DNA from 3 places in the Leucobacter sp. USHLN153 genome. Region 1 is predicted to be linked to each of the others. Evidence: predicted binding sites of a transcription regulator. Region 1 holds the regulator's gene; each other region holds the start of a gene.

Region 1 (7,470 bases):
AGCGCGGATCTGCGCTCCGTCGACGAGCCGCTTCCGTGGATGCTCGCCGATTCTCGTGCGGCCGAGCGGAAGGTTGCGGATCACGGCTGGCTGCGAATTCTCGACGTTCCGGCCGCGCTCTCGACCCGCACTCTCGCTGCGCCGCTCGCCATCACGATGCGCGTCACCGACCCGCTCGGATTTGCTGACGGCGTGTGGCTGCTCGAGGCCGACGGGGCAGGATCGTGCCGCGTCAGAGCCATCGGCAGCGACGAATCCGATATCACCCTCGGCGTGGCCGAGCTATCGTCGCTCTACCTGGGCGGTGCCTCTGCACGCGCGCTTGCGGAGGCGGGCAAGGTGAGCGGTGATGCGGACGCGCTCGGGGCGCTCGATGCGGCGTTGCGCGCGGACAGCGAACCGTTCTTGAGCATCTCGTACTGAGCGCCGGTTGCGCGCAGAGGCCGCCGAAGAATGTCGGTGGTCGCCCCTAGACTGAATGCATGACGACCCTCGCATTCACCAAGGGCCACGGCACCGGCAATGACTTCGTGCTGTTCAGCGATCCTGAGGGGGAGCGCCCGCTCACGCCCGAGCAGATCCGCTTCCTTTGCGATCGCCGCTTCGGAGTGGGCGCCGACGGGGTGATTCGCGCGGTTCGCTCGCGCGCGATTCCGGAGGGTGCTGCGAGTCTCGCGGAGGAGCCCGACGCGGAGTGGTTCATGGACTACTGGAACGCCGACGGAACACCCGCCGAGATGTGCGGCAACGGCGTGCGGGTGTACGCGCACTACCTCATCACCGAGGGGCTCGTCGCGCCCGAGCGCCGGGACACGCTGCCCATCGGCACGCGCGCGGGAGTGAAGGACGTGCTCGCCGGCGTCTCGGGGTACACGGTCGATCTCGGCCGCTGGCGGCTCGCCGAGGAGCGGCTCGTGGCGGCGCAGGGGCTCGAGGTGGCGCGGCCCGGGCTCGGCATCGATCTCGGCAACCCGCACGTAGTCACGGCGCTGGCGGATCCCGAGGAACTCGAAGGGCTCGACCTGCATCGGGCGCCCGCGCTGGACCCGGCGCCTGAGGCCGGTGCCAACGTCGAGTTCGTGGTTCCCGAGGAGCCGCTGATTAAGGACGGGGTCGCGCGGATCCGCATGCGCGTGCACGAGCGCGGCGTCGGAGAGACCTTCTCGTGCGGCACGGGAACCGTGGCGGCGGCACTGGCCTTCCGGCACTGGGGCGGCCCCGAGATGCCGAACCACTGGCGTGTCGACGTTCCCGGCGGGCGGCTCGCGGTGCGCATGTTCCCCACCGAGGAGGGGGAGCATGTGTCGCTGAATGGGCCCGCCGAGCTGGTCTACCGCGGGGAGATCGAACTGCCGTAGTCGGCGGACCGCGCTGATTCGCCGCCGTGGGCGGCGCCTTCACCCGACTTCGAAATGCGGTGCATTTCTGCTGGTCGGGTGCCCGCCGAGCTCGTGTATCGCGGGGAGATCGAACTGCCGTAGTCGGCGGACAGCGCTGATTCGCCGCCGTGGGCGGCGCCTTCACCCGACTTCGAAATGCGGTGCATTTCTGCTGGGCGGGTGCCGCTCACCGCTCGATGCGGATGATGTGGAAACCCTTGTCGCGGGCAGCGCGTTCGACGTGGAGGTCGGTGAACTCTGTCGCGATCCACCGCTGCAGTGAATCTGCACCCAGGTGCTTCGCGACGACGAGGTGCGCGATGCCGCCATCGGCGAGCCGGGGCAGCCAGAGGCGCAGGATCCCGTGGAGCGCCTCCTTGCCAACGCGAATGGGGGGATTCGACCTGATTTCCCCGAAACGCACGTCCTCCGGCACCTCCTCCGGGGCTGCGACGCGCACGTTCCGGGTGCTGAGACGCTCGGCGTTCAGGCGCGTGAGCTCGCGCGAGCGCTCATTCACATCCACTGCCCAGATCTCGCGTTCGGGCTGCTGCAGTGCGGCGCCGAGCGCGATCGGCCCCCACCCGCAGCCGATGTCGAGGAGCGGGCCGGTCCCAGCGCTTCCGAGGCTGCTCGCCTCCGGAATCTCGCGCAGCAGAATCGCGGTGCCCCGGTCCAGCTGTTCGGGGCTGAACACTCCGCCCGCGGTGACAACGCTGCGAGGCGCGCCCGCCAGCTCCACCTCGATCTCGCGGGGACGGAGTTCGCCTTCGGGGGAAGCGGAGAAGTAGTGCTGCGTCACGTATCCAGTATCCCAGTCGCAGCAGCCTGCGCCGCGCGCCTCTGCAAAGCGCCGGTGCCCTCGGGAAGCATCACACTGGGCGTCTTCAGGCGCCCAGTGCGTCCAAGTGCGCCTCGGGCGAACGCACGACGCGCCCGGGTGTCCGCGGCGTACACTGGGACCCAGATGACGAAACGTACTGCAGATGACACGGGCCTCGCAGTTGAGGACGCCCCGATGAACCCAGACTCTGAGGCCGAGACCCCGAGTCCGCTCGATCCGCTGGACCGGGTGCTTTCTCGCGCCGCGACGGCGGGGTCAGCCACGGTGATCCGCGACCTGACGAGCGGCGCGCAGGCCCTCGGCGATGAAGAGCACGATCAGCTCGCTGAGAATCTCGATGCGATCCGCATGGAGCGCGAGGATCGCGCCTCGCTGAAGCGCGTCGTGGGACTCTCGACCGAGCTCGAAGACGTGACCGAGGTCGAGTACCGGCAGCTGCGCCTCGAGAATGTCGTGCTCATCGGGGTCTACTCGCAGCGCACCACGGACGACGCGGAGAACTCGCTCCGTGAGCTCTCTGCGCTCGCGGAGACCGCGGGCGCTCGCGTGCTCGACGGCCTGCTGCAGCGGCGCGCGCACCCCGACCCGGCGACCTACCTCGGTAAGGGCAAGGCGCAGGAGCTCGCTGAGCTCGTTGCTGCGGTCGGCGCCGACACCGTGATCGCCGATACCGAACTCGCGCCCAGCCAGCGGCGCGCCCTCGAGGACGTCGTGAAGGTCAAGGTCATCGACCGCACGGCCGTGATTCTCGACATTTTCAGTCAGCACGCGAAGAGCCGCGAGGGCAAGGCCCAGGTCGAACTCGCGCAACTCGAGTACCTGCTCCCGCGCCTGCGCGGTTGGGGCGAGTCGATGTCTCGGCAGGCCGGCGGACAGGTCGGCTCGGGCGGTGCGGGAATGGGGTCGCGCGGTCCCGGTGAGACGAAGATGGAGCTCGACCGCCGGAAGATCCACACCCGCATGGCGAAGCTGCGCAAGCAGATCGCCGGCTTCGGACCGGCTCGTGAGGCGAAGCGCGCGAATCGCAAGCGCGGCGAGGTGCCATCGGTCGCGATCGCCGGCTACACGAACGCGGGGAAGTCGAGCCTGCTCAACCGGCTGACCGGGACCCAGGAGCTCGTGCAGAACCAGCTCTTCGCGACGCTCGACACCGCTGTGCGGCACGCCGAAACCGACGATGGGCGCCGGTTCACATACGCCGACACCGTGGGTTTCGTGCGGAATCTGCCTCACCAGCTCGTCGAGGCGTTCCGCTCGACGTTCGAGGAGGTGGCAGACGCCTCTGTGATCCTGCACGTCGTCGACGGTTCGCACCCTGACCCCGAGGCTCAGCTCCGCACCGTGCGGGACGTGATCGCCGAGGTCGATGCAAACGACATTCCTGAACTCGTAGCGTTCAACAAGGCGGATCTGATCGATGAGTCGCAGCGGCTCGTGCTGCACGGGCTCGCGCCCGACGCGGTGTTCGTGTCGGCGCGCACGGGTGAGGGTATTGAGGAGCTGCGGCGTCGCATTGATGCGGCGCTTCCGGTGCCGGATCGCGAGGTCGTCGTCGTGGTTCCTTACGACCGCGGAGATCTCGTTGCCGAGTTGCACGAGCGCAACCGCGTGCTCGAGACGGAGTACGTCGAGACGGGTACGCGCGTGCGCGCCTACGTGACCGCGGAGATGGCGGCGAAGCTCGAGCCCTTCCTGGGCTAGGGCGAGGGCTGGGGCACTCGCAGTTCGCGCTTGGGCCGGGCCCGTGCTGTCGCGCGCTCCCGTGAAAGTCTGGGGCGCTATCGCACCGCGTGCTGCACCAAACGGTCACCGGAACGCTGCGGGGTGCCTCTACACGGAGCGGAAGACCGCGACGACCCGGCCGAGCACTTCGGCGTGATCGCCGAGGATCGGCTCGAATGCGCTGTTTCGCGGCAGCAGCCAGGTGTGGCCATCGCGGCGCCGGAAGACTTTGACCGTCGCCTCGCCGTCGAGCATCGCCGCAACGATGTCGCCGTTCTCCGCATCGCGCTGCTGGCGGATCACGACGAAGTCGCCGTCGCAGATCGCTGCGTCGATCATCGAGTCGCCGACGACGCGGAGCATGAAGAGCTGTCCGTCGCCGACGAGCTGGCGGGGGAGCGGAACGATCTCTTCGACCTGCTGCTCGGCGGTAATGGGAACGCCGGCGGCGATCTGGCCGACCAGCGGCACGTAGGCCGCCTCTTCCGGCTGCTGGGCGGGAGCTTCTTCGAGCGCGCTCGTCGTTGACGCGAGCTCGATGAGGATCTCGAGCGCGCGCGGCCGGTTCGGGTCGCGCCGAATGTACCCACCGAGCTCGAGGCGGCTGAGCTGGTGGGTGACGCTCGAGAGCGAGGACAGGCCCACCGCGTCGCCGATCTCGCGCATGCTCGGCGGGTACCCGCGGCTCTCGACCGAGCGCGAAATGCACTCGAGGATCGCCTGCTGCTTCTCGGTGAGTGGCTTCATGGATCGGGGCTGGGCGGCGTCGCTCATCGCTGTCCTTTCTCGCCCCGCGGGGCTGCCTGGCTGGCGTGATCCATGAATGTCGGTGGTCCCTGGTTCAGTGATCCCGTTGGACGAAACCCTACCGGCGGCATTCGAACACCAGCAAACACATGTTCGAGTGTCGCTCGAGAAAATCGAAACTGATGTTCGATAGATCGCTTGTGGATCCGTTCATTCGAAGATATATTCGAAACAGATGTTCGTACGGGTTGCTCGGGCGAACTCGAAGACGAAGGGAAGCCATCATGAGTGCAGCTGTTATGAGCCCCACCATTATGAGCGCCGTCAACGTGAATGGCGCAGAGGTGCGGGAGACCGCGACGAAGACCGGGTCGCTGCGTTTGACGCGTCGCGGACGCGTGGTGTTCGGGGCGCTTGCGACCGTGCTCGTGGCGGGATTGCTCGCGGTTGTTGCCGCTTTCGCGGCGCCGGAGGCGATGGCGAGCGGCGAGGCACCTCGGGGTGATCAGTTCGAGTACGTCGTGGTGCAGCCGGGCAGCTCTCTGTGGTCGCTCGCCTCGCACCTTGACCCCGCTGCAGATCCGCGCGATCTCGTCTCAGAAATCGTGCGTTTGAATCAGCTTCCCGGTTCTTCAGTGCAGGCCGGGGATGCGATTGCGGTGCCGCTGCGCTACTCGGAGAACCCGCTCGTGGTGTCAGCGGAGGAGCTCGGCGCCTAAGGGGTGCTGCATGCGGGGCTGTGCTTCGCGGGGCAGCGGATCGGCCCTGCGTACGCGGCGGCGGGCGGTCCGTGTTCTCCGGCGTCGCCCCGTGATCGTGGGGCCTGCGTTCGGACGCGGGCACTGCTTAGTCGGCCTGGCGCGCGCTCTACACTATTGAGGTGACTAGTCTGAGCGATCTTCCTCTCCGTGAGAACCTCGTCGGCTTGCGGCCCTACGGGGCGCCGCAGGACCCAGTGCCGGTGAGCCTGAACGTCAACGAGAACACGCATCCGATCCCGGAGCACGTCGCCATTGACATCGTTCAGTCGCTTGCACGGGCCGTGACCGGGGTGAATCGCTACCCCGATCGCGAGTTCATGGAGCTCCGGGAAGCTCTCGCCGGCTACCTCGGCCACGGGCTCGAGGCGAACCAGATCTGGGCAGCAAATGGATCGAACGAGGTGCTCCAGCAGGTGCTGCAGGCGTTCGGCGGGCCGGGACGCTCGCTCCTGAGCTTCACCCCGACGTACTCCATGTATCCGCTGCTCGCTTCGGGCACCGATACGTCATGGATCGCGGTCGAGAGGCCCGCAGATTACGCGTTGACGCCGGAGGCAGTCGTCGAGGCGCTCAAGGAATACCGCCCCGACATCGTGATCCTGTGCGGGCCGAACAACCCCACCGGCACGCCGCTCGAGCGAGATGTGATCGAAGCGGCATACGACGCGTTCGATGGCATCCTCATCGTGGACGAGGCGTACCACGAGTTCGACGCCGAGCGCGAAAGCGCGGTCACGCTGCTCCCGGGGCGCCCCCGGTTGCTCGTATCGCGCACGATGAGCAAGGCGTTTGCTTTCGCCGGGGTCCGCCTCGGCTACCTCGCCGCGGACCCCGCAGTCATCGACGCGCTGCGGCTCGTGCGTCTGCCGTACCACGTGTCGGCGCTGACCCAGGCGGCTGCGACGGCGGCGGTGCGGCACGCCGACTCCATGCTCGCGACTGTCGCGGACATTCGTGCGCAGCGCGACCGCCTGGCAGCGGCGCTCGCGGAGCTCGGGTACGTCGTACACCCCTCCGGATCGAACTTCTTGTTGGTGGGCGGCTTCGCTGATCCGGACGCGACCTTCGAGGCCCTTCGCGCGCAGGGCATCCTGATCCGCAATCTCAGCATCCCCGGTCACTTGCGGATCACGGCGGGCACCGAGTCGGAGACGTCGACGGTGATCGAGGCGATCCGCGCGCTCGGGCCGGGCGGCGCACGTAGCTGAGCGCGGCTGAGCATACGGGCCGCAACGAACATCGGTCGACCAGATCAACCCGGATAGACTGGCAGTCATGAACGCAGCATCGCGCACGGCCGCGCTCGAGCGAGCCACGAGTGAGTCGCAGATCACCCTGAGCGTCAACCTCGACGGAACAGGTGCCTCGGATATCGACACGGGCGTGCCGTTCTTCGACCACATGCTGACCGCGTTCGCGCGCCACTCGCTGACCGACCTCACGGTGCGCGCGAAGGGCGACATCCACATCGACGTGCACCACACGGTCGAAGACACGGGCATCCTGCTCGGCCAGGCGCTGCTCGAAGCGCTCGGCGACAAGTCGGGCATCTCGCGCTACGGCGATGCGCTCGTCCCGCTCGACGAGGCCCTCGCGCAGGCGGTCGTCGACATCTCCGGTCGGCCGTACCTCGTGCACTCCGGCGAGCCCGCGGGCTACGAGTTCCACTTGATCGGCGGTCACTTCACCGGCTCTATGGTGCGGCACTTCTTCGAGGCGCTGACGCTCAACGCGCGTCTCACCGTGCACCTCAAGCTCATCGAGGGACGCGATCCGCACCACATCGCTGAGGCCGAGTTCAAGGCCTTCGCGCGCGCATTCCGGCAGGCGAAGGCCCTCGATCCACTGGTGACGGGGGTCCCGTCGACCAAGGGCGCACTGTGACCGCAGGCGACACCCCTCGCAAGACCGTGGTCGTCCTCGACTACGGCTCCGGCAACGTGCACTCGGCCGTGAAGGCCCTCGCGCACGCCGGCGCCGAGGTAGAGCTGACCCGCGACGCGCAGGCGGTGATGGA
Region 2 (7,470 bases), on a different contig from region 1:
TTAGCTGCCGCGACGAGTCCTCGACTTCTCACTAATCAGTCTCAGGCCTCCCTCGTCGCGGTGTTCGTGTTTGGCTGAGCAAGATTCCGACGAGAAAGACGAGTCCATGCAGAACCTGCAGCAGCCCTCCGGGATGCCGATCCATCGTTACCGCCCGTTCCACGAGATCATCGACGTGGATCTGCCCGATCGCACCTGGCCCTCCCGCCGCATCACCGAGGCCCCGCGCTGGTGCGCGGTCGACCTCCGCGACGGCAACCAGGCCCTCATCGACCCGATGAGCCCCGAGCGCAAGCGCGTCATGTTCGACCTGCTCGTGCGTATGGGGTACAAGGAGATCGAGGTCGGCTTCCCCTCGGCGAGCCAGACCGACTTCGACTTCGTGCGCCATCTGATCGAGGACAACGCAATTCCCGACGACGTCACGATCCAGGTGCTGACCCAGGCGCGCGAGCACCTCATCACCCGCACCTACGAGTCGCTGATCGGCGCGAAGCGCGCAATCGTCCACCTGTACAACTCGACGAGCATCCTGCAGCGAGACGTCGTGTTCCGCTCGGATCGCGCGGGCATCAAGCAGATCGCGGTCGACGGCGCGAAGCTGTGCAAGGCGAGCGAGCACATCTGCGCGGGCACCGAGATCTTCTACGAGTACTCGCCGGAGTCGTACACGGGCACCGAGCTCGACTACGCCGTCGTGGTCTGCAATGACGTGCTCGAGGTGTTCGAACCGACCGAAGAGCGGAAGGTCATCATCAACCTCCCGGCGACCGTCGAGATGGCGACGCCGAACGTGTACGCCGACTCGATCGAGTGGATGAGCCGGCACCTGAATCACCGCGAGAACGTGATCCTCTCGCTGCACCCGCACAACGACCGGGGCACGGCGGTGGCCGCGGCGGAGCTCGGCTACCAGGCCGGCGCCGACCGCATCGAGGGCTGCCTTTTCGGCAACGGCGAGCGCACGGGCAATGTCGATCTGGTCGCGCTCGGCATCAACCTGTTCACGCAGGGCATCGATCCGCAGATTGATTTTTCTCGCTTGGACGAGGTGCGCCGCACTGCGGAGTACTGCAATCAGCTCCGGGTTCCCGAGCGCAGCCCGTGGGCGGGCGACCTCGTGTACACCGCCTTCTCGGGCTCGCACCAGGATGCGATCAAGAAGGGCTTCGAGCGGATGGCCCAGGACGCCGAGGCCGCTGGCAAGACCGTCGACGACATCGAGTGGGCCGTGCCGTACCTGCCCGTGGACCCGAAGGATCTGGGGCGCTCGTACGAGGCCGTCATTCGCGTGAACTCGCAGTCGGGTAAGGGCGGCGTCGCGTACCTGCTGAAGACCGACCACCACCTCGACCTGCCGCGCCGTCTGCAGATCGAGTTCAGTTCCGTCGTGCAGGGTGTCACCGACACCGAGGGCGGCGAGGTGTCGAGCGAGGACATCTGGCGGATCTTCCAGGACGAGTACCTGCCGGCGCAGAGCGAAGGCGCGGAGCGCTGGGGGCGGTACGAGATCTTCCGCACGTCCACCACGAGCGCCGGTGACGGGGTCACGGAACTCACGGTCGACTACCGCGTGGGCGACGAGGATCGCCAGACGACGGCGCGCGGCAACGGGCCGGTCGACGCCTTCATCAACGCGCTCAACGACGGCGGCCACGCCGTGACGCTCTTCGACTACGTCGAGCACGCGATGAGCTCGGGCGGCGACGCGGTCGCGGCGGCGTACGTTGATCTCGAGGTCGACGGGCAGCGCCTGTGGGGCGTTGGCATCGACCCCGACACGAGCCGCGCGACGCTGAAGGCGATCGTGAGTTCGGTGAACCGCGCCATCCGGAATGGTGTGACCGCTGAGCCGGTGAGCGTCGGCGCATAACGCCGTTCCGCTCTGCGACACGGGCCGCGCCCGCCGAGTTTCGTACGTATGTTCGAATCTTCGGTGTGGCGCGGCCCGCTTTGTCGGTGGCTGCTTCTAGGCTGAGATCGTGATTGCTTCGATTCGCGGGCCCGTGCTCGCTGCGGGTGCCGGCTGGGTTGTCATCGAGGTCGGCGGGCTCGGCATGCGCGTCGAGGTTCCGAGCGGGCGCGTCGGTCAGGCGGCCGTGGGGGAGTCGGTGCAGCTCCACACCTCGCTCGTCGTCCGCGAAGACTCACTGACCCTCTTCGGCTTCGCGACGGTGCAGGAGCTCGAGGTGTTCGGGCACCTCATTGCGGTCTCGGGCGTGGGCCCGCGCAGCGCGCTCGGTGTGCTGTCGGCGCTCGCGCCCGCGCAGATCGCCGCGGCGGTTGCGCAGGAGGACGAGAAGCCGTTCCGCAAGGTGCCCGGCATCGGCCCGAAGACTGCGAAGCTCATCACGGTTTCGCTTGCCGGCAAACTCTCGGAACTGGCGTTCGCCGAGGAGGCGGGCGCGGACGGTGCAGGGGCGCCGATGCTGAACGCTGCGGATGCGACGGCGGAGGCGGTCGCCGAGGGCCTGACCGGCCTCGGGTGGAATGCCGCGGAGGCCGCTGGCGCGGTGCAGGACGCGCGTGACGCGGGGGCACCCGACGAACATGCGGCACTGCTCCGTGCGGCGCTCGCGCTGCTGCAGGCGAGCCGCGGTGGGGCGAGATCCGCGCGAGGAGTGCGATGAGCGCGATGAGCGGCGAGTTGTCGCCTCAGGCGACGCCGTCGGAACAGGGCTACGAGGGGGCGCTCAGGCCCGCGACCCTGTCCGAGTTCGTCGGACAGGCGAAGGTGCGGCGGCAGCTCGGGTTGCTGCTCGACGCTGCGACCATGCGGCGGCACACACCGGACCACATTCTGCTCGCCGGCCCGCCGGGCCTCGGCAAGACGACGCTGTCGATGATCGTCGCGGCTGAGCTCGACAAGCCACTGCATCAGACGTCCGGCCCCGCGATTCAGCACGCGGGCGATCTCGCGGCCGTGCTCTCGGCGCTGACTCCGGGTGAGGTGCTCTTCATCGACGAGATCCACCGCATGGCTCGGAGCGCGGAGGAGATGCTCTACCTCGCGATGGAGGACTTCAAGGTCGACATCATGGTCGGCAAGGGTGCCGGCGCGACGTCGGTGCCGCTCGACCTTGCGCCGTTCACCCTAGTGGGCGCGACGACGCGCGCGGGACTCCTGCCGAACCCCCTGCGCGATCGCTTCGGTTTTACCGCGCACCTCGAGTTCTACGCGGACGACGAGCTGGCCCGAGTGGTGCGCCGCGCCGCGGGCTTGCTCGGCTTCGAGCTGTCGGAGACGGGCATCGAGGAGATCGCGGGCCGATCCCGGGGTACGCCGCGCATCGCGAATCGACTGCTCCGACGCGTCCGTGACTACAGCCTCGTGCACGATGCGCCGGGTGGCACGGAGACCGTGCGCGCGGCGCTCGCGCTGTATGACGTGGACGAGCACGGGCTCGACCGACTCGACAGAGAGGTGCTGCGCGCGGTCGTGGAGCGCTTCAACGGTGGCCCGGTCGGCCTGTCGACGCTCGCGGTCTCGGTGGGGGAGGAAGCGGAGACGATCGAGGCAGTCGTCGAGCCGTTCCTCGTGCGTTCGGGTTTGCTCTCACGCACTCCGCGGGGGCGGGTGGCGACGCGCTTGGGATGGGAGCATGTGGGCGCAGTCCCGCCCGCTGCCGGGTGAAATTCAGGAACGCCGACCTCGATTCTCAGAGTGACCCGGATACACTGGAGAAATCTGTGCCTCAGTAGATGCACAAGTACCTCTTTGAAAGGACCATCGTGGCTCTGGACCCGATCACCATCGTGATGTTCGCGCTGATCGCGCTGCTCATCTTCTTCATGTTCCGCAACGGTAAGAAGCGTCAGGCGGCGATGCAGCAGCTGCAGAGCAGCATGCGTCCGGGTGCCGAGGTGATGCTGCAGTCCGGCATCTTCGGCACGATCGAGTCGATCGACGAGGAGGAGAACAAGGTCACGGTGCGCAGCGGCACGAGCACGCTCGTCGTGCACCGCAACGCGGTCTCGCAGGTGGTCAATGCTGCTGATGCGCCTGTCGAAGAGCCCACTTCGGAGATCGCGCCCGACGACGATCCCGCGTTCGGCGAGCGCCTCGGTGGCATCGAGGCGACGGACCGTCCGGTGACCAGCGCTGAAGATACCGTCCGGGGGAACGGTATCGAGGCAGACACCGACACCACCGGCAAGCCCGGTGAGACCCCCGATAGCAACGAGCAGGGGAACGGTACGGCCCCGAAGGCCTGATCCGTCGGTCGCGGCCGCGCCGCCGCGACCGATCCCACTCGCGTTGAGAGAAAGCAGTTAGTCTTGGCGTCTTCACCCGCCGTGCGGAAAGCCCTTCGCTCCCTCGTATTCCTCCTGGTGATCATCGTCGGTCTTGCCGGCCTGATCTCCTACGGTGTCTTCCGCAGCAATGCGACCTGGACGCCGAAGCTCGCGCTCGACCTCCAGGGCGGCACGCAGATTCTGCTCGCCGCGGAGCAGACCGGCGGCGATGCCGTGGACGGTGATCAGCTGCAGCAGGCAGTTTCGATCATCCGTCAGCGCGTCGACGCTGCGGGCGTCTCCGAAGCGGAGATCACGACCCAGGGCAGCCGCAATATTTCGGTATCGATTCCCGGGAAAGCCGACGAGGCCACCCTCCAGCGCATCGAGGCTTCGGCGAATCTCGCCTTCCGGCCCGTGCTCACGTACGACGTGTCGGCGAGTGCTGAGGAAGCCGATGGCGGCGACGCCGACGGCGCCGAGGCGAACAGCGCAGAGGACACGAAAGCCGACGCGGAGGAGAAGACTGACGCGGAGGAAGCCGACACGGCTAACGCGAAGCAGGACGACGCGGAGAAGTCCGATGAGGCGAACAAGGACGATTCGGCGGACACCTCCGCGCTTGATCCCGAGGAGCTCCCTGAGGGGGCCGGTGATCTCGAGTGGATCACCCCCGCGCTTCAGGAGAAGTTCACCGCATTCACGTGCGACTCGGAAGACGCCCTCGCTGCGGGCGAGGCGCCGACCGACCGGCCGCTGATCACCTGCGATGACTCCGGAACGATCAAGTACATTTTGGGCCCAGTCGAGCTCGACGGCTCCGTGATCACCGACGCGACCGCGCAGGTCGCGACGACCTCCACCGGTGCTACGACCGGTGAGTGGGTCGTGCAGATCGTGATGAACAAGGAGGGTACCGAGAAGTTCGGCAAGATCAGCACCCGCCTGTACGGTCAGGCCGAGCCTCAGAACCAGTTCGCCTTCGTGCTCGACGGTCGCGTGCTGTCGGCGCCGACGATGCAGGCGCAGATCCTCGACGGGCGCCCGTCGATCAGCGGACAGTTCACGCAGGAGTCTGCGGCAGCTCTCGCCGATCAGTTGAAGTTCGGTGCGCTGCCCATCGACTTCACGGTGCAGAGCCAGGAAGACATCTCTGCGACGCTGGGTACGAGCCAGCTCGCAGCGGGTCTGCTCGCCGGACTCATCGGCCTGCTGCTCGTCGTGATCTACTCGGCATTCCAGTACCGCGCCCTCGGTTCGCTCACGATCGCCTCGCTGGCCATCGCTGGTGTGCTGACGTATCTGCTGCTCACCTTCTTCTCCTGGCGGCAGGGCTACCGGCTCTCGCTCGCGGGTGTCGCGGGCATCATCGTCGCCGTAGGCTTCACGGCGGACTCGTTCATCGTCTACTTCGAGCGCATTCGAGATGCGCTGCGCGACGGGTTCTCGATCGAGAGCGCGGTTGAGCATGGTTGGAAGCGTGCCTTCCGCACGGTGCTTGCGTCTGACGGCGTCAACTTCCTGGCGGCGTTGATCCTGTTCATCCTCGCCGTGGGCAACGTGAAGGGCTTCGCATTCACGCTCGGTCTCACGACCCTGGTGGACGTCATTGTCGTCGCGTTGTTCACCCACCCGCTGATGACATTGCTGGCTCGCACCCGCTTCTACCGGACCGGCCACAAGTTCTCGGGCCTCGACCCGAACGGTTTGGGCGCGGTATACCGCGGCCGACTCCAGTTCAGCGATCCCGTCGTGACTGGCGCGGGCGGCAGCAAGAAGAACGCGCGGAGTCGCGCAGAGGCTGCTCGCCGCCAGACGATTGCTGAGCGCAAGGCCGCTGCGGCGGATGCGTCGACCGGAAAGGAGAGCTGATCATGGCTCGTCGCTCATTCGCCGAGTTCGGCAACGCGCTCTACACCGGAGAGAAGTCGATCGACTTCGTCGGCCGGCGCAAGACCTGGTACCTCATCTCGATCATCCTGATTATCGTGTCGATCGTCGGCCCACTGCTCCGCGGCGGATTCACCTTCGGCATCGAGTTCACCGGTGGAAGCCAGTTCCAGGTCCACCTGACCGAGGGGCAGGATCGCGACCCCGCGGTCGCCGAGAATGCCGTTCAAGAGGTGCTCCCGTCGAGTGCTCCGCGTGTCTCCTCGCTGGGCCCGACGGACATCCGAGTGCAGACCGAAGCGCTCTCCGACGAGGAGAACCGTGCGGTCGCTGAGGCCTTGGCCGAGGAGTACGGCGTCTCCGCTGATGAGGTGACCACTTCGTACATCGGCCCCGCGTGGGGTCAGGACATCACGCGCCAGGCGATCATCGCGCTGATCGTGTTCATCATCTTCGCGGCGGTCGTCATGGCGATCTACTTCCGCACGTGGAAGATGTCGCTCGCGGCGATCATCGCGCTGCTCCACGACCTCGTGATCACGGCCGGCATTTACGGCATTTCAGGGTTCGAGATCACGCCGGCGGCGATGATCGGCTTCCTCACGATCCTCGGCTACTCGCTCTACGACACGGTGGTGGTGTTCGACAAGATTCGCGAGAACACTGCTCCTGGCGAGTTGAACGACCGTCGCACCTTCGCCGAGTCGGTCAATCTGGGCGTGAACCAGACGCTGGTTCGTTCGATCAACACTTCGATCGTGGCGCTGCTTCCCGTCGGCTCGATCCTCTTCATCGGCGCGTTCGTGCTCGGTGCGGGCACGCTTCGCGACATCTCGCTGGCGCTCTTCATCGGCATCTTCGTCGGCGCGTACTCGACGATCTTCATCGCTTCTCCCGCTTATGCGCACCTGCGGGAGCGCGAGGTGTCCGTAAAGAAGCACGACGCGAAGGTGCTGCGCACGCGTGCCGCTGCGGGCGAGGTCGCTGACGCGGCTGAGGCCGGCGACGCCGCCGCTGATGCGGCAAGCGGACGCGGACGAGCGGTCCGCTAAATGCAGTGTCGTGAGGCGCCGGAGAGGAAGACGTTCGTCCTCCCCGGCGCCTTGCTGTATCTCGGCCGAATGCTTCTGCGAACTCGTTTTGCGGCCCGCGCACCGCGGGGTGTAGCGTTCAATCAGTTCAGGAGGTGAGCGGTGGCGACACAGGATGCGATGACGGGTGGAACGACTGCGCTGCGCCGCCTCGTGCCTCGAATTTTCTCGCGGGGCAGTGCTCCCGGCGCGGTGGATCAGCTGGTCCGAACCGTGCGCGCCAACTATCCGCGCGCCGACCTCTCCGTCATTG
Region 3 (7,470 bases), on a different contig from region 1:
CGACTGCAGCACCTGCTCGAGGAGCGTCTCGGGTGAATCGTCGAGTTCGACGTCTACGATCCAGCTTCGCTCTCCTCGGATCCGCCCCCCGCGAATGATGAACTGGTGCGCTGCCGCCGCGAGCTCGTCCGACCGCAGCCCGAACACGTCGAGGTTGACGTCGAGGCCGAGCACGACGGCGTTCTTCTCCATCACGTGCTCGACGGCCTGCGCCTGGTCGCGCAGGCGCGCTGCCTCCTCGTACCGCTGCTCCTGGGCGGCTTCCTTCATCCGGCGCTGCAGTCGCTTCAGGTGGCTCGTGTCGCCGCCGTTCAGGAACGCGACGAGTTCGTTCACCCGCTCGCGGTGCTCCGCGATGGTGACCCTGTGGGAGCACGGCCCGTTGCACCGACCGATCTGGCCCGCGAGGCACGGCCGGCCCGTGGACATCGCCCGCCGGTAGTCGGCGTCGTTGCAGGTGCGGATCGGGAACGCCTGCTGCAGGAGGCTCGTCGTCTCGCGCAGCGCCCAGACCTTCGGATACGGGCCGAAGTACTTCGCCCCGCGAATCCGCTCGTTGCGGGTGATCACGAGTCGTGGCGACTCCTCGCGGAGGGTGACCGCGAGGTACGGGTACGACTTGTCGTCCTTGAACTGGACGTTGAAGGGCGGCTTGTACTCGGTGATCCAGGTGTGCTCGAGCACGAGCGACTCGGTGTCGGTCGCGACGACGGTCCAGTCGAGCTTCGCGGCGAGCATGAGCATCGTGCGGGTGCGCGGCATGAGCGAGTGCTCGGGCTGGAAGTAGTTCGCGAGGCGCGCCCGCAGGTTCTTCGCCTTGCCGATGTAGAGCACGCGACCGTGGCGGTCGCTGAAGCGGTAGACGCCCGGCGACGTGGGGATCTCCCCCGTCGCCGGGCGGAAGGACACTCGGTGGTCTGTGGCGTTCAAGCCGAGGCTTTCGCCCGACCGTGCAGCACCTCGCTCAGGAACTGGCCCGTGTGGCTCTCCGACGCCTCGGCGAGCTGCTCGGGCGTGCCCTCGGCGATGATCGTGCCGCCGCCTGAGCCGCCCTCGGGGCCGAGATCGATGACCCAGTCGGCGCTGCGAATAACGTCGAGGTTGTGCTCGATCGTGATGACCGTGTTGCCCTTGTCGACCAGACCGTTGAGCACGAGCAGGAGTTTGCGCACGTCCTCGAAGTGCAGGCCGGTGGTCGGCTCGTCGAGCACGTAGATGCTGCGTCCGTTCGAGCGCTTCTGCAGCTCGGTCGCGAGCTTCACGCGCTGCGCCTCGCCGCCCGAGAGCGTGGTCGCGCTCTGCCCGAGACGCACGTAGCCGAGGCCCACGTCCACGAGCGTCTTCATGTAGCGGTGGATCGACGAGATCGGCTCGAAGAACTCCTCCGCCTCCGCGATCGGCATCTCGAGTACCTCGGAGATGTTCTTGCCCTTGTAACGCACCTGCAGGGTCTCGCGGTTGTACCGCGAGCCGCCGCAGACCTCGCACGCGACGTACACGTCGGGGAGGAAGTTCATCTCGATCTTTAGCGTGCCGTCGCCGGAGCACGCCTCGCAGCGCCCGCCCTTGACGTTGAAGCTGAAGCGGCCCGGCAGATAGCCGCGGGTCTTCGCCTCCGGCGTCTCGGCGAACAGGTTGCGGATCTTGTCAAACACGCCGGTGTAGGTCGCCGGGTTCGAGCGCGGGGTGCGGCCGATCGGTGCCTGGTCCACGTGCACGACCTTATCGAGGTGCTCGAGACCCGTAATGCGGGTGTGCTTGCCCGGCACGAGTCGCGCGCCGTTCAACTGGTTCGCGAGCACGCGGTACAGGATGTCGTTCACGAGCGTCGACTTGCCCGAGCCCGAAACGCCGGTGACCGCGGTCATGACGCCGAGCGGGAACGTCGCGTCGACGTTCTTCAGGTTGTTCGAGCGCGCGCCGATCACCTGCAGCTGGCGCTTACGGTCGCGCTTGCGGCGGCGCTTCGGCGTCTCGATACCGCGGCGACCCGCGAGGTAGTCCCCCGTGATCGACTCGGTGTTGCGGAGCAGCTCGTCGTACTCGCCCGAGTGCACCACGGAGCCGCCCTCGACGCCGGCGCCCGGGCCGATGTCGACAATCCAGTCAGCCGCCTCGATGGTCTCCTCGTCGTGCTCGACGACGATGAGCGTGTTTCCGAGATCCCGGAGCTTGATCAGTGTCTCGATGAGCCTGCGGTTGTCGCGCTGGTGCAGGCCGATGCTCGGCTCGTCGAGCACGTACAGCACACCCGTGAGGCCCGATCCGATCTGCGTCGCGAGGCGGATCCGCTGCGCCTCGCCGCCCGACAGCGTTCCCGCGGCGCGCGCCAGGGTGAGGTACCCGAGGCCGACCTCGATGAGGAAGTCGAAGCGGAGGCGGATCTCGCGCAGCACCTGCGCCGCGATCTTCGCCTCGCGCTCGGTCAGCACGACGTCGTCGAAGAAGCGCTTCGCATCGGTGAGGCTGAACTCCCCCACGCCCGCGATCGACTGGCCGTCGACGGTCACCGCGAGCACCTCTGGCTTGAGCCGCTGCCCGTGACAGGCGTGGCACGGCACCTCGCGCAGGAACTCCGACCAGCGGTCGCGCTTCGCGTCGGACTCCGCCTCGGCGTACTGACGCTCGATGAATGGGATCACGCCCTCGAAGCCCGAAGAGTACTTCACCTCGCGGCCGAAGCGGTTGCGCCACCGCACATTCACCTTGAAGTTGTTGCCGTAGAGCACGGCCTGCTGCACGTCCTCCTCGAGCTCGGACCAGGGGGTCTTAAGCGAGAAGTTCAGGTCGTCGGAGAGACCGACGAGCAGCTTTTCGTAGTACTGGTACAGGCTCTTACCCTGGCTCGTCCAGGGAACGATGACGCCCTCGGCGATCGAGAGTTCGGGATCGCCGAGCACCAGGTCTTCGTCCACGCTCATGCTCGTGCCGAGGCCCGAGCAGACGGGGCAGGCGCCGAAGGGAGCGTTGAACGAGAACGTGCGCGGTTCGATCTCGGTGAGCTGCACCGGATGCTGGTTCGGGCACGAGAGCTGCTCGGAGAACTGCTGTACGCGATCAGCGGCACCGACCTCGCGATCCACATAGTCGATCGCGACGATGCCGTTCGCGAGCCGCAGTGCTGTCTCGAGGGAGTCGGTGAGGCGCCCGAGAATCTCCGGACCAGCGACGAGGCGGTCGATGACCACCGAGATGTCGTGCTTTACCTGCTTCTTGAGCTTCGGCGGGTCGGAGAGCTGCACCATCTCGCCGTCGACGACCGCGCGCGAGTAGCCGCCCGCGGCAAGCTCCTGGAAGAGGTCGACGAACTCGCCCTTCTTCTTGCTCACGACCGGCGCAAGCACCTGGTAGCGCGTGCGCTCCTCGAGCTCCATCAACTGATCGGCGATCTGCTGCACGGTCTGCGACGAGATCCGCTCGCCGCAGATGGCGCAGTGCGGGATGCCGACGCGCGCCCAGAGGAGACGCATGTAGTCGTAGATCTCGGTGATCGTGCCGACGGTCGAGCGCGGGTTGCGGTTCGTCGACTTCTGGTCGATCGACACCGCGGGGCTCAGCCCCTCGATGAAGTCGACGTCGGGGCGGTCGACCTGCCCCAGGAACTGGCGGGCGTAGGCGCTCAGCGATTCCACGTATCGGCGCTGGCCCTCCGCGAAGATCGTGTCGAACGCGAGGCTCGACTTGCCGCTGCCTGAGAGGCCGGTGAAGACGACCATCGAGTCGCGTGGAATCGCGAGGTCGACGTTCCGCAGATTGTGCACGCGCGCGCCCTGCACGCTGATGTGAGCGTGTGCGGCGGACGATCTGATGGGGGTGGCAGGCGTCGAAGTCACCCGACCATCTTACGTCGGTTCTTGCTGAGAATTCGAACGTATGTACGAGCTTTCGCCCGGTTTCGCCGCCAGCGCACTTCCGGAAGGTGGGGCTTTCGTTTATTATTGACGTAAGCCGATGAAAGGACTTCCGATGTCGATCGCGCACCTCCCCGCCCGCCCCACGAACGGGCGCGAGCACGACAGCCAGCGCTCCGCGAACGCACGGCTCTCGGCACTCATCACGCAGCTCGATAGCGACCGGCTCGACGTCGCCGAGGAGTTGCTCGCCGACATCATTGCCCACCAGGAGTCTGACGTGCGCGGTCTCACCGCCACCGAGACGGAGGTGCTGGCGCGTCTCGGCGTCACCGAGCAGGAGCTGCGTCAGCCGACGTCGCTCCCCGCCACGCGTCGGAGCCGGCTCTGGGAGCACGAGCTCGCGGAGCAGAGCTACACCGTCAGCGAGACCGCCGAGATGATCGGGGTCACGCCCGCGCGGGTGCGCCAGCGCTGTGCGGCGCGCACGCTGATTGCGCAGCGACGCAGCGACGGGTGGTTCCTTCCGGCGTTCCAGTTCCCGGATCGTCGCGAGTTGCCCGGCTGGTCGCACGTCGCCCAGGCGATCCCGGCCGGCGTCCCGCTCGTCGTGATCGAGCGCACCCTCACCTCGCCGGCGATGCGGTTGCGCGTCGACGACGAGGACCTCGCGCCGCTCGAGTGGCTGGCGCAGGGAGGCGATCCCGCTCTCGCGGCGGCGGCCGTCGACGACGCGCTGAACCGGCTCCCGTGAGCGAGGAGCTTCCGCCGCCTGACCCGGCGCGCCTTCCGGCGCTCGGCGACGACCCGCGATGGGTGCGAGAGGTGCCGGCGCGGGCGATGATCGTGCGAATCTTTCGCGCCGGGGGCGCGCACCCCACCGCCTGGCACGAGTTCCGCAGCTTCGGGCCGCTCGACGGTCGCTTCGACCCGCACCCGCTTCCCGTCGGCGAGCACGAGGATGCCGCGGTGATGTACGGCGTGCTCGAGCGCGGTCCTCACACACAATCGGCGGCTGATCGGCCGAGCGCCGTCGGCGGCGCCTTTGCTGCCGCGCTCCTCGAGGTGTTCCAAGCGCAGCGCATGATCCGCCTCCGCGACGGGCTCCCCACGCTCGCCGCGTTCGAGACGACGCGCCCGCTTCGCCTCCTCGACCTGTCGGACAGCGACTGGGTGACGGTCGCCGGGGGGAATGCCGCGATATCTTCCGGGGACCGCGAGCACTCGCGGGCCTGGGCGCGAGCGATCGCGGCGAGCTACCCGGAACTCGACGGCGTCGTGTCAGCGTCGTCGCTCGTGCCGAGCGCGCGCGTGGTCGCGCTCTGGGCGGGCGCGGCCGACGCGCTTCCCCGGCACCCGACGATGCTACTGCCGCTCGGGATCGACGCGCTCCTCGGCGTGATCGATCGGATTGCGGACCGCTACAGCTACCTCGTGCTCTGAGCGAGTCTCGCGAGCGCCGCCTCTCGAGCGCCCCGTGAGTCAGCGTGCCGCGCTCAGGTGCCGCGCCAGCTCAGGTGCCGCTACAGCTCAGACGGACTGCGCCGGCTCAAACGCGCCGCGCTAGCTCTGACTCACCGCGCGCCTCCTTACAGGTGCCCGGCCTGATCCATGCTCCGCAACTCGCGCTTGATCTCTGCGAGTTCGTCGCGGAGGCGCGCCGCGAGCTCGAACTTGAGCTCCTCCGCCGCGGCCAGCATCTGGTCCGTGAGATCCGCGATGAGCTCCTCGAGCTTCGCCGCGCCCTCGCCCGCAATGGCTCCGGCTCGCGCCGCCGCCTTGCCCTTGCCGCGCTGCGGAGACCCGCCCTTGCCGCGCTGGGCGTGCGCGCTCGAACGCGACAGCACCTCTTCGGAATCCGCGGCTTCCCGCTGCAGCATCTCGGTGATGTCACCGATCTTCTTGCGCAGCGGCTGCGGATCGATGCCGTGTTCCTTGTTGTACGCGATCTGGATCTCACGGCGGCGGTTCGTCTCCTCGATCGCCTGCCGCATCGAGCGCGTCTCGGTGTCGGCGTACATGTGCACCTGGCCCGACACGTTTCGGGCGGCGCGGCCGATCGTCTGGATGAGCGAGGTGCTGGAGCGTAGGAAGCCCTCCTTATCCGCGTCGAGGATCGCGACGAGCGAGACTTCGGGGAGGTCGAGTCCCTCCCGGAGGAGGTTGATGCCGATGAGCACGTCGTAGACGCCGGCGCGCAGCTCGGAGAGGAGCTCGACGCGGCGGAGCGTGTCGACGTCGGAGTGGAGGTAGCGCACGCGAACGCCCGCCTCCTCCATGAACGTGGTCAGCTGCTCCGCCATCTTCTTCGTGAGCGTCGTCACGAGCACGCGCTCGTCGCGCTCGGTGCGCACCCGCACCTCCTCGAGCAGGTCGTCGATCTGGCCCTTGCTCGGCTTCACGACGATCTCGGGATCGATGAGCCCGGTGGGGCGAATGATTTGCTCCACCACACCGTCGGCTCGCTCGAGCTCGTAGGAGCCCGGCGTCGCCGAGAGGTAGACCGTCTGGCCGACACGCTGCTTGAACTCGTCGAACTTCAGCGGTCGGTTGTCGAGCGCACTCGGCAGGCGGAAGCCGTGCTCGACGAGCGTGCGCTTGCGCGACGCGTCACCCTCGTACATCGCGCCGATCTGCGGCACCGTCACGTGCGACTCGTCGATCACCACGAGGAAGTCGTCGGGGAAATAGTCGAGGAGGCAGTGCGGCGCCTCGCCCGGGTGCCGACCGTCCATGTGCATCGAGTAGTTCTCGATGCCCGAGCAGAAGCCGATCTGCTCCATCATCTCGAGGTCGAAGGTCGTGCGCATGCGCAGCCGCTGCTCCTCGACGAGCTTGTTCTGCTGCTTCAGTTCGCGGGTGCGGCTGTCGAGCTCGTGCGAGATCTGGTGCATCGCGCGCTGCATCACGTCGCGGCTGGCGACGTAGTGCGAGCCCGGGAACACCGAGATGGTCTCCACCTGCTTGATCACGTCGCCCGTCACCGGGTGCAGGTAGTACAGCGCCTCGATCTCGTCGCCGAAGAACTCGATGCGCACCGCGAGCTCCTCGTACATCGGGATGATCTCGACGGTGTCGCCGCGCACGCGGAAGTTGCCGCGCACGAACTCGATGTCGTTGCGCTGGTACTGCATGTCGACGAAGCGGCGCAGCAGCACGTCTCGGTCGAGCCGGTCGCCGACCGCGAGCGGCACCATCGCCTCGTAGTACTCCTCGGGCTTGCCGAGGCCGTAGATGCAGGAGACCGTCGAGACCACGACGGTGTCGCGCCGGCTCAGCAGTGCGTTCGTGGTCGAGTGGCGCAAACGCTCGACCTCCGCGTTCACCGACGAGTCCTTCTCGATGAAGGTGTCTGTCTGCGGCACGTACGCCTCAGGCTGGTAGTAGTCGTAGTAGCTGACGAAGTATTCGACCGAGTTGTTGGGCAGCAGCTGCCGGAACTCGCTCGCCAGCTGGGCCGCGAGCGTCTTGTTGTGCGCCAGCACGAGCGTCGGCCGTTGCACCGCCTCGATGAGCCACGCGGTCGTCGCCGACTTACCGGTACCCGTGGCGCCGAGCAGCACGACGTCGGTTTCACCCGCGTTGATGCGCTTCGCGAGCTCCTCGATCGCCTTCGGCT

The links. Region 1 encodes LexA, which represses DNA repair genes until DNA is damaged. Its sites were predicted from a motif close to TCGAACANNTGTTCGA; they were not measured.
Region 2: ruvA (Holliday junction branch migration protein RuvA) is a predicted target of LexA. The motif match lies at 1,914-1,929, and genes of this name have one in related genera.
Region 3: uvrA (excinuclease ABC subunit UvrA) is a predicted target of LexA. The motif match lies at 3,866-3,881, and genes of this name have one in related genera.

What each region holds. Positions count from the first base shown of each region.
Region 1 is NZ_JBBCXE010000001.1:129,047-136,516, reverse strand. It holds gene WFH00_RS00610 (GNAT family N-acetyltransferase) at 1-423, shown strand, start outside; gene dapF (diaminopimelate epimerase) at 483-1,358, shown strand; gene WFH00_RS00600 (class I SAM-dependent methyltransferase) at 1,567-2,181, opposite strand; gene hflX (GTPase HflX) at 2,398-3,924, shown strand; gene lexA (transcriptional repressor LexA) at 4,054-4,719, opposite strand; gene WFH00_RS00585 (LysM peptidoglycan-binding domain-containing protein) at 4,977-5,411, shown strand; gene WFH00_RS00580 (histidinol-phosphate transaminase) at 5,573-6,661, shown strand; gene hisB (imidazoleglycerol-phosphate dehydratase HisB) at 6,729-7,337, shown strand; gene hisH (imidazole glycerol phosphate synthase subunit HisH) at 7,334-7,470, shown strand, end outside.
Region 2 is NZ_JBBCXE010000002.1:391,280-398,749, reverse strand. It holds gene leuA (2-isopropylmalate synthase) at 107-1,873, shown strand; gene ruvA (Holliday junction branch migration protein RuvA) at 1,983-2,630, shown strand; gene ruvB (Holliday junction branch migration DNA helicase RuvB) at 2,636-3,634, shown strand; gene yajC (preprotein translocase subunit YajC) at 3,733-4,215, shown strand; gene secD (protein translocase subunit SecD) at 4,279-6,108, shown strand; gene secF (protein translocase subunit SecF) at 6,111-7,178, shown strand; gene WFH00_RS04980 (RelA/SpoT family protein) at 7,338-7,470, shown strand, end outside.
Region 3 is NZ_JBBCXE010000002.1:202,991-210,460, forward strand. It holds gene uvrC (excinuclease ABC subunit UvrC) at 1-930, opposite strand, end outside; gene uvrA (excinuclease ABC subunit UvrA) at 927-3,833, opposite strand; gene WFH00_RS04140 (hypothetical protein) at 3,967-4,605, shown strand; gene WFH00_RS04145 (hypothetical protein) at 4,602-5,294, shown strand; gene uvrB (excinuclease ABC subunit UvrB) at 5,441-7,470, opposite strand, start outside.